Prochlorococcus marinus XMU1406: one gene and its partner. The protein of the gene in region 1 binds, or shares a complex with, the protein of each later gene. Links are inferred from orthologs where the notes say so. Each region holds a gene or a part of one and is shown in the gene's direction. Other genes may lie near its edges.

Evidence for each region. The genes of interacting proteins can lie anywhere in the genome.
Region 2: the proteins of cdaA (region 1) and HA149_RS01280 are in contact, whole or in part, in a crystal structure (PDB 7OJS), measured with the Bacillus subtilis proteins. The link is inferred for Prochlorococcus marinus XMU1406 from one-to-one orthologs.

Annotation. Positions count from the first base shown.
Region 1 is NZ_JAAORG010000001.1:986,255-994,565, forward strand. What follows is about bases 3,387-6,238. They hold cdaA (diadenylate cyclase CdaA), read left to right. Parts: upstream 3,387-4,284; coding sequence 4,285-5,193; downstream 5,194-6,238. Other genes in these bases: lysA (diaminopimelate decarboxylase), read left to right, coding at 3,387-4,256; HA149_RS05775 (isoprenyl transferase), read left to right, coding at 5,197-6,000; bioB (biotin synthase BioB), read left to right, coding at 6,006-6,238. Also shown: HA149_RS05755 (ATP-dependent Clp protease ATP-binding subunit), read right to left, coding at 1-2,175; rimI (ribosomal protein S18-alanine N-acetyltransferase), read right to left, coding at 2,355-2,795; more of lysA, read left to right, coding at 2,883-3,386; more of bioB, read left to right, coding at 6,239-7,013; HA149_RS05785 (rhodanese-related sulfurtransferase), read left to right, coding at 7,010-7,942; HA149_RS05790 (hypothetical protein), read left to right, coding at 7,954-8,311. UniProt on the Bacillus subtilis protein: One of 3 paralogous diadenylate cyclases (DAC) in this bacteria, catalyzing the condensation of 2 ATP molecules into cyclic di-AMP (c-di-AMP). Upon expression in E.coli leads to c-di-AMP synthesis.
Region 2 is NZ_JAAORG010000001.1:236,010-241,612, reverse strand. Bases 1-2,874 are described here. They hold HA149_RS01280 (phosphoglucosamine mutase), read left to right. Parts: upstream 1-698; coding sequence 699-2,051; downstream 2,052-2,874. Other genes in these bases: HA149_RS01270 (DUF3177 family protein), read left to right, coding at 2,811-2,874; trmB (tRNA (guanosine(46)-N7)-methyltransferase TrmB), read right to left, coding at 2,059-2,688; HA149_RS01285 (thioredoxin domain-containing protein), read right to left, coding at 15-560; thyX (FAD-dependent thymidylate synthase), read left to right, coding at 1-11. In the rest of the region: more of HA149_RS01270, read left to right, coding at 2,875-3,434; HA149_RS01265 (hypothetical protein), read left to right, coding at 3,394-3,729; ileS (isoleucine--tRNA ligase), read right to left, coding at 3,726-5,603. UniProt on the Bacillus subtilis protein: Catalyzes the conversion of glucosamine-6-phosphate to glucosamine-1-phosphate. Glucosamine-1-phosphate is used for cell wall biosynthesis.

The DNA of each region.
Region 1 (8,311 bases):
CCTATTTAAAAATTCAGGCCTAAAGTATTGCTTAAGTTCTTCATTAACTAGTGATTTAATTCTGTTATATTGGCTATCTTCAACTGAATCACCTGAGAATTCGAATCCTAGTCCGCCACCACCTTTCTCGATTACTTTTGAACCAATATTAGAAGTCATTATTAATAATGTATTTTTAAAATCTACAGTTCTACCTTTGGAGTCAGTTAATCTTCCGTCTTCAAGTAGTTGTAATAATAAGTTGAAAACATCTGGATGTGCCTTTTCAACTTCATCAAATAAAACAACGGTATAAGGACGTCTTCTAACAGCTTCAGTAAGCTGACCACCTTCATTAAAACCAACATAACCAGGAGGCGAACCTATAAGTTTACTAACTGTATGTCTTTCCATAAATTCTGACATATCTAATCTAATCATTGCTTCTTCACTACCGAAGAAATATGAAGCCAATGATTTAGTCAATTCAGTTTTACCAACACCGGTAGGTCCAGAAAAGATAAAACTTGCTATGGGTCTATTAGGATTTTTTAATCCAACTCTTGCTCTTCTTATGGCTCTTGAGACAGCCTTTACAGCTTCATCTTGTCCAATTAGCCTTTGGTGAAGTGTTTCCTCCATATTTAGAAGCTTGACTGATTCAGTTTCTGTTAATTTTTGAACAGGAACACCTGTCCATGAAGCCACAATATGAGCTACATCCTCTTCACTAACAAGGGGACTTTGTAAAAGTTTTGAATCACTTTTTACAGAATTATCAGCATCAGATTGATCTCCAGCTGTAGATTCTTTTTTATTGTCCAAAACATCTTTAATTTTTGCAGACAATTCCATCTCTTTTTCGCGTAATTGGCCAGCTTGGTCGAAATTTTGGTCTCTTACAGATTCTTCCTTTTGTTTTTGGACTTCTCTTAGTTCTCTATCTATCTGTTTTGCTTCAGGCGGAAGTTTAGAGTTTATTAAACGTACTCTACTTCCTGCCTCGTCGATGAGGTCAATAGCCTTATCAGGTAAAAATCTGTCAGATATATAACGATCACCTAAATGAGCGGCGGCCTCTAGCGCATCATCAGTAATTTTTAAACGATGATGTTGTTCGTAACGTTCTCTAAGACCTTTTAAAATTTCGATTGTATCTTCTATAGATGGCTCTCCTACCATTACAGGCTGGAATCTTCTTTCTAGAGCAGCATCTCTTTCAATATGTTTTCTATATTCATCTAGAGTTGTTGCTCCAATACATTGAAGTTCCCCTCTAGCTAATGCTGGCTTAAGTATATTTGCTGCATCTATAGCTCCTTCAGCAGCTCCAGCACCAATTAAAGTATGCACTTCATCTATGACAAGAATGACGTTACCTGCTGATTTAATTTCTTCCATTATTTTTTTTAACCTTTCTTCAAATTCACCTCTATATTTTGTTCCTGCTACCAAAAGACCTATATCAAGTGTCAAAACTCTTTTATCTTCAAGTATGTCTGGAATATCACCAGTTTGTATTCTTTGAGCTAGACCTTCTGCGATAGCTGTTTTACCTACACCTGGCTCCCCTATAAGAACAGGATTATTTTTTGTCCTCCTACCTAGTATTTGAACTACACGGTCTATTTCTGAATGGCGTCCAACGACTGGATCTAATTTTGATTCACTTGCTAATTTTGTTAAATTTGTTCCGAATTCATCAAGAGTAGCAGTTTTTAAGTTGCCCTTAGTTGTACTTGCACCTGTGCCAACTTCGGCGGTTTCACCAAGCATTCTTATAACTTGAGTTCTAACTTTTGTAAGGTCGATATTAAGGTTTTCAAGAACTCTTGCAGCCACACCTTCACCTTCCCTTATTAATCCCAACAATAAATGTTCTGTACCAATGTAATTGTGACCAAGTTGACGAGCCTCTTCTAAAGATAGTTCTAAAACTCTTTTAGCTCTGGGAGTAAAAGGTATTTCTACAGCTACAAAACCTGAACCTCTACCTATTATCTTTTCCACCTCTATCCTTGAATCCTTTAAATTAACTCCAAGTGATTTAAGTACTTTCGCTGCGACCCCAGTTCCTTCTCCAATTAACCCCAAAAGAATTTGTTCTGTTCCAACAAAATTATGGCCAAGTCTTCTAGCTTCCTCTTGAGCAAGCATAATGACTTTTATAGCTTTTTCTGTAAATCTTTCAAACATTAGAAGATTAAATTCCTATTAATAACCTACCAGTAATATGTCAATTTTGTGTTCAGAATGAGCTTTTGTGAATACCCAAAAGTATAATTTATCAAATTAAATTGAACTTTTTTAGTGATATAGCAAGAAATTATAGTAATTTCAAGGATTCTGGTTATCCGAACATTTAAATTTTTACATTATTTTGTTGTTAATTTTTTTTCTTTTAAAAGAGCATGTGAACCATCTTTATAATAATTTTTTCTTATTCCCACAGTAGAAAAATCAAAGCGACTATAAAATCTTTCAGCAGTAACATTGCTATGAGAAACCTCTAATAGTAATTTCTTTAAATTTAATTTTTCACATTTATTTATTAAATAGCTCATAAGATAAGATCCAAATCCCTTTTTTCTAAATTTTTTATTTACAACAAAATAATTTATTTGAGCTTCATCAAGAACAACTTGAAAAACACATATACCAATGACTAAATTTTTAATTAATAAGCCAAAGATTTTTGTACCATCTTTTTTGAATTCGTTAGCCCATTGTTCTTTACTCCATAGAGAAATCGTATTTGCATCTAATTCATAACATAAATCAATATCTTTATTATTTATTTGTTTAATGGATATCATTTATTATGTATTTATATCTAGAAAGTTCAAATCTAAAGTCATTATAAAATATGACAGTTTTGGCAAAGCTTTATTTGAAGTTCTCCCATGGAAGAAAAACAATCTTTTTTAAAACAAAAAATTGACTTGGAAAGTCCTAACAGAAATATTATTCCCATTACCACATCCATTGAAAGAGATGGGAAATTGTCAGTTGGTGGATGTTCTATTGAAGAACTAGTTAAAAAATATCATTCTCCTCTTTATATCTTGGATGAAATCACTTTAAGAAATTCTTGTAAAGCTTACAAAAAAGCATTAGAAAAATATTACCCAGGAAAATCCTTGCCGATATATGCTTCTAAGGCAAATAGTTCCATTTTCATGAGTAGTCTTGTTTCCTCGGAAGGTTTAGGACTTGATGCTGTTTCAGAAGGAGAACTATTAACTGCTATTAAAGGTGGGGTTCCAAATGAAAAAATTGTTTTTCATGGTAACAACAAATCAGACAAAGAATTAGAATTCGCAGTTAGAAATAATATTAAGGTTATTGTAGATAATGATTACGACTTAGAAAGATTAGATGAAATCTCAAATTCATTTAATCATGATTTAGAAATAATGATTCGCTTTACTCCTGGGATAGAATGCCATACACATGAATATATTAGAACTGGATCATTTGATAGCAAATTTGGTTTCGGAATAGAATATTTAAATACTCTATTTAACAGAATAAGCAATACAAAGCACCTAAAATTAAAAGGTTTACATGCTCATATTGGTTCACAGATTTTTGAACTAGACCCCCATAAGGATCTGGGAGAAATAATGGTAAAGGTTATCTTAGACGCCAAAAAATTTGGTCATAATATTGAGGAACTAAATGTTGGCGGGGGTTTAGGTATCAGGTATACAGAAAGTGATGATCCCCCTTCAATTGATGAATGGGTAAAAACAATTTCTTCTTCCGTTGTTGAAGCTTGTAAAAAAAACAACTTAGATTTTCCCACATTAATGTGCGAACCTGGTAGATCTATTGTATCTACAGCAGGTATAACCATTTACAAAATTGGGGCTTTTAAAGAAATTCCTGGTATCAGAACATATTTATCTGTTGATGGTGGTATGAGTGATAATCCAAGACCAATTACATATCAATCAAATTATTCTGCATGTTTAGTAAGTAATCCATTTAATATTAATTCCAAAAATAAATATACTATTGCGGGTAAGCACTGCGAATCGGGAGATGTATTGTTTAAAGAAATTGAACTAGCAGAATGTAAAACGGGAGATCTTATATGTGTTTTTGGTACTGGTGCATATAATAATTCAATGAGTTCTAACTACAACAGAATTCCAAGACCTGCCGCTCTCTTAGTTAAAGATGGAGAGGCAGAAATTATTCAAAAAAGAGAAAGCCCATTGGATCTTTTAAAATATGACGTATTACCTGATCGCTTTATCAAACAAAATTAGGTACATTTAAATTAATTTTGTTTTTAGTGTGAATTTCTGGGGGATTATAAATTTAAAGCTTTTATTAGATGTCTTATTTGCTGTTGGTTTCGGACTATTATTATTCTCTAGAGTAAAAGAACAACGGACATTATGGCTTCTAAGAGGATATTTGTTTTTAGTATCATCCGCATGGTTTATTCAAAGATATGCATACTTACCACTAACATCAAAATTAATTGATGCTGTAGTCCTCGCTTGCTCTCTCTCATTAGCGATCCTTTGGCAAGGAGAGTTAAGAAGATTAATGGAATTACTAGGCACTGGAAGGCTAGCTGTATTACTAGGGAATCCACAAAAGGAATTTAGAGCAACTTCAACTACCATTACTCAGTTAGTTGATACTGCCGGTAAACTCTCTCAAAATAGAAGAGGTGCTTTAATCGTTGTAGATTTGGGGAGTGATTTAAGACCTGAAGATTTTTTATATTCAGGTACCAATATTGAGGCACAATTATCAACTGACCTTTTAATAAATCTTTTTGCTACAGATACGCCTTTACATGATGGAGCAGTTCTTGTGAAAGGAAATAAAATAATTTCTGCTGGCGTAATACTTCCTCTCTCAAGACAAGGAATAAGTAGATATGGCACAAGACATTTAGCAGCATTAGGTATTACAGAAAGATTTGATAGATGTATTTGTATTGTTGTTTCTGAAGAAACAGGTACGTTATCATTAGCAAACCAAGGTAAACTTGAAAGACCAATTACCAGCAGCAGGTTACAAGAACTTCTTGCAAAATTGATTGGAAATCAAAACTCTATAGGAGCAAATAAAGCATCTGTAAATAAAAATGTTTCATCCCAAAAGATAGACTCGAGTGATAATATCATCAGTGATATTAATAAAAAAGAGTCAGAAAAATCAGAAATTTTTGTTAACAAAAAGGATTAACTTATGAGTTTAGAAAAAGTAATAGACGATAAAATTACTGACTTATTAAGGAAAATAGATAAGCAAAAATTGCCCAAGCATGTAGCAATAATTATGGACGGCAATGGGAGATGGGCGACTAGAAAAGGTTTACCCCGATCATTTGGACATAAGCAGGGCGTCAGTGTATTAAAAAAAATTCTCAAAGCTGCAAAAAATTTAGGTTGTAAAGTAATTACTGTTTATGCTTTTTCAACTGAAAATTGGACAAGACCAACAAAAGAAGTTGATTTTCTTATAAATCTTTTTAGCGAAGTTTTAAAAAAAGAAATTAAAGAGATACATGAAGAATCAACAAAAATAAAATTTATAGGAGATTTAACTCCTTTCCCAAAAAATTTAAAAGAAATAATATCTAGTTCAGAATCACTTACTAAACACAATAATAAATTTTTATTCAATGTTTGTGTTAATTACGGAGGCAGACAAGAAATAGTAAAAGTTGCAAAAGAACTAGCATTAAAATCTTCTTCTGGAGAAATAAAACCAAGTGAAATTAATGAAGAATTATTTAATTCAGAGTTATTAACTAGAGGAATTAAGGATCCAGAATTACTAATAAGAACTAGTGGTGAAAAAAGGATCAGTAATTTTTTATTATGGCAATTAGCATATTCAGAAATTTATATATCTGACGTACTTTGGCCAGAATTCAATGAGCATGAATTTCTTAAAGCAATAATTGATTACCAATCAAGAAATAGACGTTTTGGCGGTATAGAATCATTACCAAATGAATCTTTTGAAGATTCTCAATATATTTCCTAATTAAAATGGCTAATTCGAATAATCAGTTATTAAAAGAAATTAGGTTTGATTGGAATAAAGCGGAGATTTTGAAAATACTTAATATGCCTCTTATTGATTTAATGTGGGAATCACAAACCGTTCACAGGAAATTCAACAAATACGATATTCAATTAGCATCATTGTTCAGTGTAAAAACTGGTGGATGCGAGGAAAATTGTTCGTACTGTAGCCAATCAATTTATAGTGCTAGCGAAATTAAAAGTCATCCACAGTTTCAAGTTGAAGAGGTTTTAGCAAGAGCTCAAGTAGCAAAAAATGAGGGTGCAGATAGGTTTTGTATGGGTTGGGCATGGAGAGAAATTAGAGATGGGAAATCTTTTAATGCAATGTTGGAGATGGTTAGCGGTGTAAGAGATTTAGGGATGGAAGCATGCGTTACTGCGGGGATGCTTACAGAAGAACAAGCTTCCAGACTGGCTGATGCAGGCTTGACCGCGTATAACCACAATCTTGATACTAGTCCTGAGCATTATAAAAATATTATTACGACTAGAACTTATCAAGACAGACTAGACACTATCAAAAGAGTAAGAAATGCAGGAATAAATGTTTGTTGTGGAGGAATAATAGGCTTGGGTGAAACTAATGGCGATAGAGCATCTCTTTTGGAAGTGCTTTCAAACATGAATCCACACCCTGAAAGTGTTCCTATAAATTCATTAGTAGCTATTGAAGGCACTGGTTTAGAAGATAATGAAGATATTGATTCTATTGAAATGATAAGGATGATCGCTACAGCAAGAATTCTTATGCCTAAAAGTAAAATAAGACTAAGTGCAGGGAGAGAAAAGCTTTCAAAAGAAGCCCAAATATTATGTTTTCAATGTGGGGCAAATTCAATTTTTTATGGAGATGAGTTACTCACAACTTCAAATCCATCTTTCCAATCAGACAGAAAACTTCTTAAAGAGGTTGGAGTATCATTTAACAAAGATTTTGAAACTTGTGAAAAAACAGTATCTTCTTTATGAAAGGCAAAAATTATAAAATAGTTTCTCTTTACTCTTTCTTCCCATTTCAAGAAAACTTAATTATTGATCTAAAAAATAAATTATTAGAAATCGAAAATGAAAACGATCTTTCAGGTTTATTTATTTTTGCTAGTGAGGGCATTAATGGAACTATATGTGCTGAGAAAAATGTAATTGATATTGTTATCAATTTACTTAATAAATATGCAGATAATAGAAATTTGAATATTAAAGTAAATTTCTCAAAAAACAAAGTCTTCAAAAAATTAAAAATAAAAATCAAGAAAGAAATAGTTACAATGGGTGTCCCTAAAATAAACCCCTCAGAAGATAATGGGACCTATATTGACTCAGCTGATTGGAATAAGTTAATTAAAAATCAAAATACAATAGTCATTGATACTAGAAATCATTATGAGGTGTCAATAGGTACATTTCAGAACTCTATAAACCCAAATACAAAAAATTTTAGCGAATTCCCCAAGTGGGTAGATGATCATTTAGATACCCATTTAGAAAATAAAAAGTCTACAAATATAGCAATGTTTTGTACCGGAGGAATAAGATGTGAAAAAGCTACCACTTTACTAAAAAAGAAAGGTTATAAAAATATATATCACCTCCAAGGGGGCATCCTTCAATACCTTGACGATATACCAAAAGAAAAAAACTTATTTGAAGGTGAATGTTATGTTTTTGATAAAAGAGTTGCTTTAGATCAAGAATTAGAAAAAGGCTCCTATTCGATTTGTCATGCATGTGGAATGCCAGTTTCAATTCAAGATCAAGAAAGAAAAGAATATAGAAAGGGTATCCAATGTCATTTCTGCATAGATCAATTCAGCGATGATGATAGGAAAAGGTTTGAAGAAAGACAAAAACAGATCGACAGATTAAAAGTGGCAAATCATAAAATCCATAAGGACTAATTTTCAAAATCATGAAGGTTGAAGATTTAGAAAAATTAGCAAGTAACATTGGATTATTAATTAAAATTCAAGTTAGAGAAACTCTCGGATTATGTTTCTTTAGAATCGTTATAGCAGAACAGAAAGATAACATCATTAAGATTTGGGCCGAAATGAAAGGTTGGACTTATTTAAATAAACAAGGTATTCAGCTTGATACATTAAGAATCCTTAGTAAGGCTCCTGCTTTTGTTTCGGAATTAATATGGGCAACAACTATGGCTTGGGCAATTGAAAAAAAATCAAGCAACAAAGCAAGACTTTTAGCTATTTTTGATAGCGAAGGATATAGTAAAAAACTTGTAAGATATTTCAAGTTAATAGGATTCA
Region 2 (5,603 bases), 750 kb from region 1 along the record:
TAGAATGGTAAAAATTATCCATGACTACGAGGGCTAGCCTTAATTTTTTTATTTTCTTGAAATGTTGAAAATTTAGGATTAATAATTTCCTCATAGGGTTGCTCTTCTTTTTGTAAATTCTTAATAGATTCTGTTATTTTTATTTCATCTTGTTTACCAATAAAAGTAGATATTAAATTGCCCTTTGCATCAAAAAGATTAACTTGAGGAATTCCGTTGACCGCAAACTTCTTGATGTAATTACCCCATTTTTGATTATCAACATTTAAAAAAACAAAATTAATATCTTTTTCGTATTCTTCTTTAATAGCAGAAACTTGTGGAGCGATTTCTTTGCAAACTTCGCACCACTCAGCATAAAATTCCAAAAATGTAGGCTTATTATTTGTAAAAGCTATTTCAGGGTCAACAGATAATTCTCCAAAACTCTTTAGTAGATAAGTTGATTTAAAAATTAGATTTCTAAACAAAAGAAATGAAATAATAACAATAGATATAATCAAAATAAGTATTGTTTTTAAATTTGTCTTTAAAATTGGCTCTCGGCTCTCAGATTGCACTATTAAGTTATTAATAACTAAAAATATCTTAAATAAGTAAAACAAATAAAGAGGATTGAAATCTACAAGCTTTTAATCAACTGATAAAATAAGAAATGAATAATTATCAAAAATTTGTTTGATTCCTGAAATCTAATTATGCAATCAATCTTTGGAACTGATGGAATAAGAGGAAGATTTAATGAAGAGATAACTTATTCTCTAGCCTATAAAGTAGGCTATGCTCTAGGTTCGACTTTAGAAAAGAAAAATCCAATATTAATTGGAAGAGATACAAGAATTAGTGGAGATATTCTGCTTCAAGCAATAACACAAGGTATAAATAAAAGTGGCAAAAAATGTATAAATCTTGGAATCTGCCCTACCCCAGCTATACCTTTTTTAATCAAGCAAGAAAACCTTAGTAGTGGGATCATGATATCTGCAAGTCATAATCCGCCGGAATATAATGGCATAAAAATTTTTGATCATAATGGTCAAAAAATTACAAAATATTTTGAAAATAAAATTCAAAAATTTATTGATGAGTCAAAACAAAATATATCAGTTCCTAAAAAAGTGCTCCCCCTAAATACGAATACAGATCTTATGGATATTTATATTAAAAGCCTAATCCAAACAATGGGTGGAGAAAATTTAAGCGGGTTGAAAATAATATTAGACACATGCTACGGATCAGCGACAACATGCGCAAAAAAAATTTTTCAGTTACTTGGTGCGGATGTAAGAGTTATCAATAACTCTAAAAATGGGTTGAAAATTAATAAGAATTGTGGTTCTACTAACCTTGCACCATTAAAAAAAGCATTAAGAGAGAGTCCTGCAGATATGGGATTTAGCTTTGATGGGGATGCCGATAGAGTAATTGGAATAGATTCAAAAGGAAATGTTTTAGATGGAGATCATATTCTTTTTCTTTGGGGTAGAGAACTTATGGAACAAAAAATTCTCACAAATAATTTACTAATATCTACGCAAATGGCAAACATAGGTTTTGAAAAGTCATGGAAGGAAATTGGTGGAAGTTTGTATAGAACTGATGTAGGAGATAAATATGTGCATGACGCAATTAAAGAAAAAAGTGCAGTTTTAGGAGGTGAGCAGTCAGGTCATATACTTTCAAAAATTAATAACTTTTCTGGAGATGGGATATTGACTGCACTTCAGATATCTAAATATTGTAAAAAGAAAAAAATTAATTTACACGATTGGCTTAAAAGTAGTTTCGAACCTTTTCCTCAAAAACTAACTAATATCAATTTAGATTTTAATATTAATAAATTAAATTCAAAAACTAAAATCTTAATTGATCAAACAATAGAACATTTTCAGTCAATATATTCAGATAATTGTAGGGTTTATATAAGACCTAGCGGAACAGAACCCGTAATGAGAATTCTAGTTGAAGCTAAAAATCATAAAAAAGTTGATTCTTTGTCAAACGAAATAACAAACAAACTCTTTTTAGAAATTAACAGAATAACAAATTAACGATGAATCAAATTTTTATATAAATCCTTTCAAAAATATCAAGTTGGTTAATAATCACATACTTTTCCCGAGTAGTTTTAACTTTATTTGGATTAAAACTTTCAGAATAATTAAAATCCTTTTTATCTATTGTTTTAAAATAAAAGTTACTTGATATGGTGAAATCCATATAGTCGAATAAATCCTTTACATCTGTTTTTATAAAAATTAGAGTCCCTTTTTGCAATGAATTTGAGAGAATATTAATAAATTCTGGCTGAATTACACGCCTTTTATAATGTCTCTTTTTAAACCATGGATCAGGGAAATTAAACGAAATACTTTTTAGATTTTTGATAATAAATTTACTTTGTACATCATTCAAAATATTATTAGCATTACCAAATACAAAATATAGATTTTTGATTTCTCTTTTAAGCACTTTTAATTTAGCATTTTTGACTAATTTCTCTCGGATTTCAATTCCCAAATAATTCCAACTGGTATTAACCAAAGCTAGATCGAATAAAAAATCACCAGCAGCACAACCTATATCTAAATGAATATTCAATTTAGAATCACCAAACATTTCATTCAAAGAGGGTATTCTCTCAATTTGATTAAAGTTACTACTAAGTGGATTAACATGTTGTCTCATACAATTATTAATTTATTTCTAGGCAATAATATAAGGATGCATAATATTCATAACTATGACAATAGTAAGTAAAAAAGTAACAGTTTGAGGTTTAATTATTATGTGTTTAAAAAGAAAAAGTTTTGAACGTTTTTAATCAACTTTCTATTTGGCTATCTTTTCAACTTTCAATAATTTTCCTTATTGGTATACCTGTCTCTCTATCCTTTTGGTCAATTAAAAAAAGAAATAAAGCAGTTAACAAACTTCTATCAATTTATTGGAAAATATCCCTTTTATTTTTTATAAGCCTTTTACTTTTAATAGGTAAGTATAATTATGCCCTTGCCATAACAAATATTTCAACACTATTAATGACAGTATCAGTTTGGTTTTGGAACGATATAAATGATGAATTAAGAGAATATGATTTTTCTTACTCCCTTACTACAACAACAAAAATATGGAGATGGACAGTAACTTTTATATCTTTCAATTTCTTAATTCAGAGTCTACAAAACTTTAGCTGCTTCTCTTTTATTAATTCGGATGCATGTGAAATATGGCTTGAGCCTTCTTCAAATTTATATATTTTTATAAAAAATTTATTTAATTTTTTCTTCGGAGCTAACTTTACTCAGCCGATAGCAAAATTTTTAGGATTATTTGCATTATCAATCTACATTTTGGGCCTTATTCAATGGTCAATAATCAAATTACCTAAAAATGGAAGAAACTCTTACTTCTCCGAAAATGGCAGAAATTGATTTAATAAATAATCTTGAAAAAATAAGTTCCGAGATACCTAATAGGATACTTAAACTAGAGGGTTTCATTCTAAAAGAAAATCATAAAGAACAATTAGAAATACTTATTTTCAAAGGTTTCAGTAGCTCAACAACTCATCCAATTGAAATAGATTTAGAAAAGAAAGTTATAGGATTTTCTTATATTCTTACAAACTTTAAACTTTATAAAGCACCCATAATGGGACCTGAAGATAATTTTATTAGAGAAAATCACAATTCAGTTTTCTTTTTGAATCAAAAAAACTGGATTTAAGTAAATTCAAGATTAATAATATTTGAACATCTTTTGCATAATTTTGTATTTTGGATTCCATTAAAAGTTTCTTTTTCATAATGCCAACATCTATCACATTTTTGACCATTAGCTTTTACTATTTGAATCTTCCCAAGTGCATTGTTATCGATAATCAGAGAATTCCTAACCAAATCGGATACCATTTGGAAGTTTGAAACTATAAGCCAATCCCTAAATAAATCTACATCATGATTACCAAATTCTTTTAGCCAAGTCAGTGAATCCTTTACAACTTTATCTTCAGGTAAATAATTAACTTCAGTTTCTAAAGCTGCTCCAATTATTTGTTTGTTCCTACATCCTTCTATCGCCTTGTTAATTTCAACTCTCAAATTTCTTAAATTTGCAATGTGTTCATTAAGAGTTTTATTTTTCCATGACTTCGAAAAAATTGGCCATCCTCTTTGAAATACTGATTTTTCTTTAGTTGAATATGGAATATTTTGCCAAATATCTTCAGCCATATGACAAAGCACTGGAGATATAAGTACGGCTAAATTTTCAACAACTTTTGACATAACAAACTGACATGATCTTCTCCTAAATTGTGATTTAGAACTTACATATAACCTATCCTTTGCAATATCCAAATAAAAATTTGATAGATCTACAACACAAAAACTTTGTAAAATTTGGAAAAATTTTGAAAATTCATAATTTTCATAAGCATTTGATATTTGATCTGTAACTTCAACTAATCTGCCTAACATCCATTGATCTAAGAGAGGCAATTGATCAATTTCAAAACTATCAATTTTAGGATCATAATCATGAATATTACCTAAAAGATATCTTGCGGTATTACGAACTTTTCTGTACACATCTGAAAGTTGCTTGAGTATATTTGAACCAATTGGAACATCTACTGAATAATCTACAGAACTCACCCATAGCCTTAATACATCAGCGCCATAAGCAGGTTCATTTTTTTTATTTTTACCTCCATTAATAATTATATTTGGATCAACAACATTACCTAAAGATTTGCTCATTTTCCTACCGTTTTCATCAAGTGCAAAACCGTGAGTTAAAACTTTCTTATATGGAGGTTTATTATTTACTGCAACAGACGTCAACAAAGAAGATTGGAACCATCCTCGATGTTGATCTGAGCCCTCTAAATAAAGATCGGCTGGATACTTTAATTCACTTCTTAATTCACATACTGCGGCCCAGCTAGATCCTGAATCGAACCAAACATCCATTGTATCTGTCCCTTTTTTCCATAGATCCGAGTCTTTTGCATAATTTTCTGGTAATAGATTCTTAACATCCCAATCCCACCAAATATCTGCTCCATGATCACTAAAAAGTTCTTGAATATGATTAATTATCTCGCTGTTAAGTAGGATGTCACTACCATCTTTTTTATAAAATACTGGAATAGGGACTCCCCATGACCTTTGTCTAGAAATACACCAATCTCCTCTGCCAACAACCATAGAATAAATTCTTTTCTTTCCAGTTGCTGGCATCCATTTAACATCTTCGATTGCCTTTAATGCGGATGATCTAAAGCCATTTACAGATGCGAACCATTGTTCTGTTGCCCTAAAAATAGTTGGTTTTTTGGTTCTCCAATCATACGGATATCTATGCTTATAATTTTCTTGTAATAGAAGCAAATTATTTCCTTTTAAGTGTTCAATAATTAAATCATTTGCATCTTTAAGGACATTTGATCCTTTGAATTGACCAGAATATTCATTTAAGTTACCTTTTTCATCAACGACACATGTTATTGGTAAATCATATTTTTGACCCACATTAAAATCATCTATCCCATGACCAGGCGCAGTATGAACAATTCCAGTCCCTGATTCTGTAGTAAT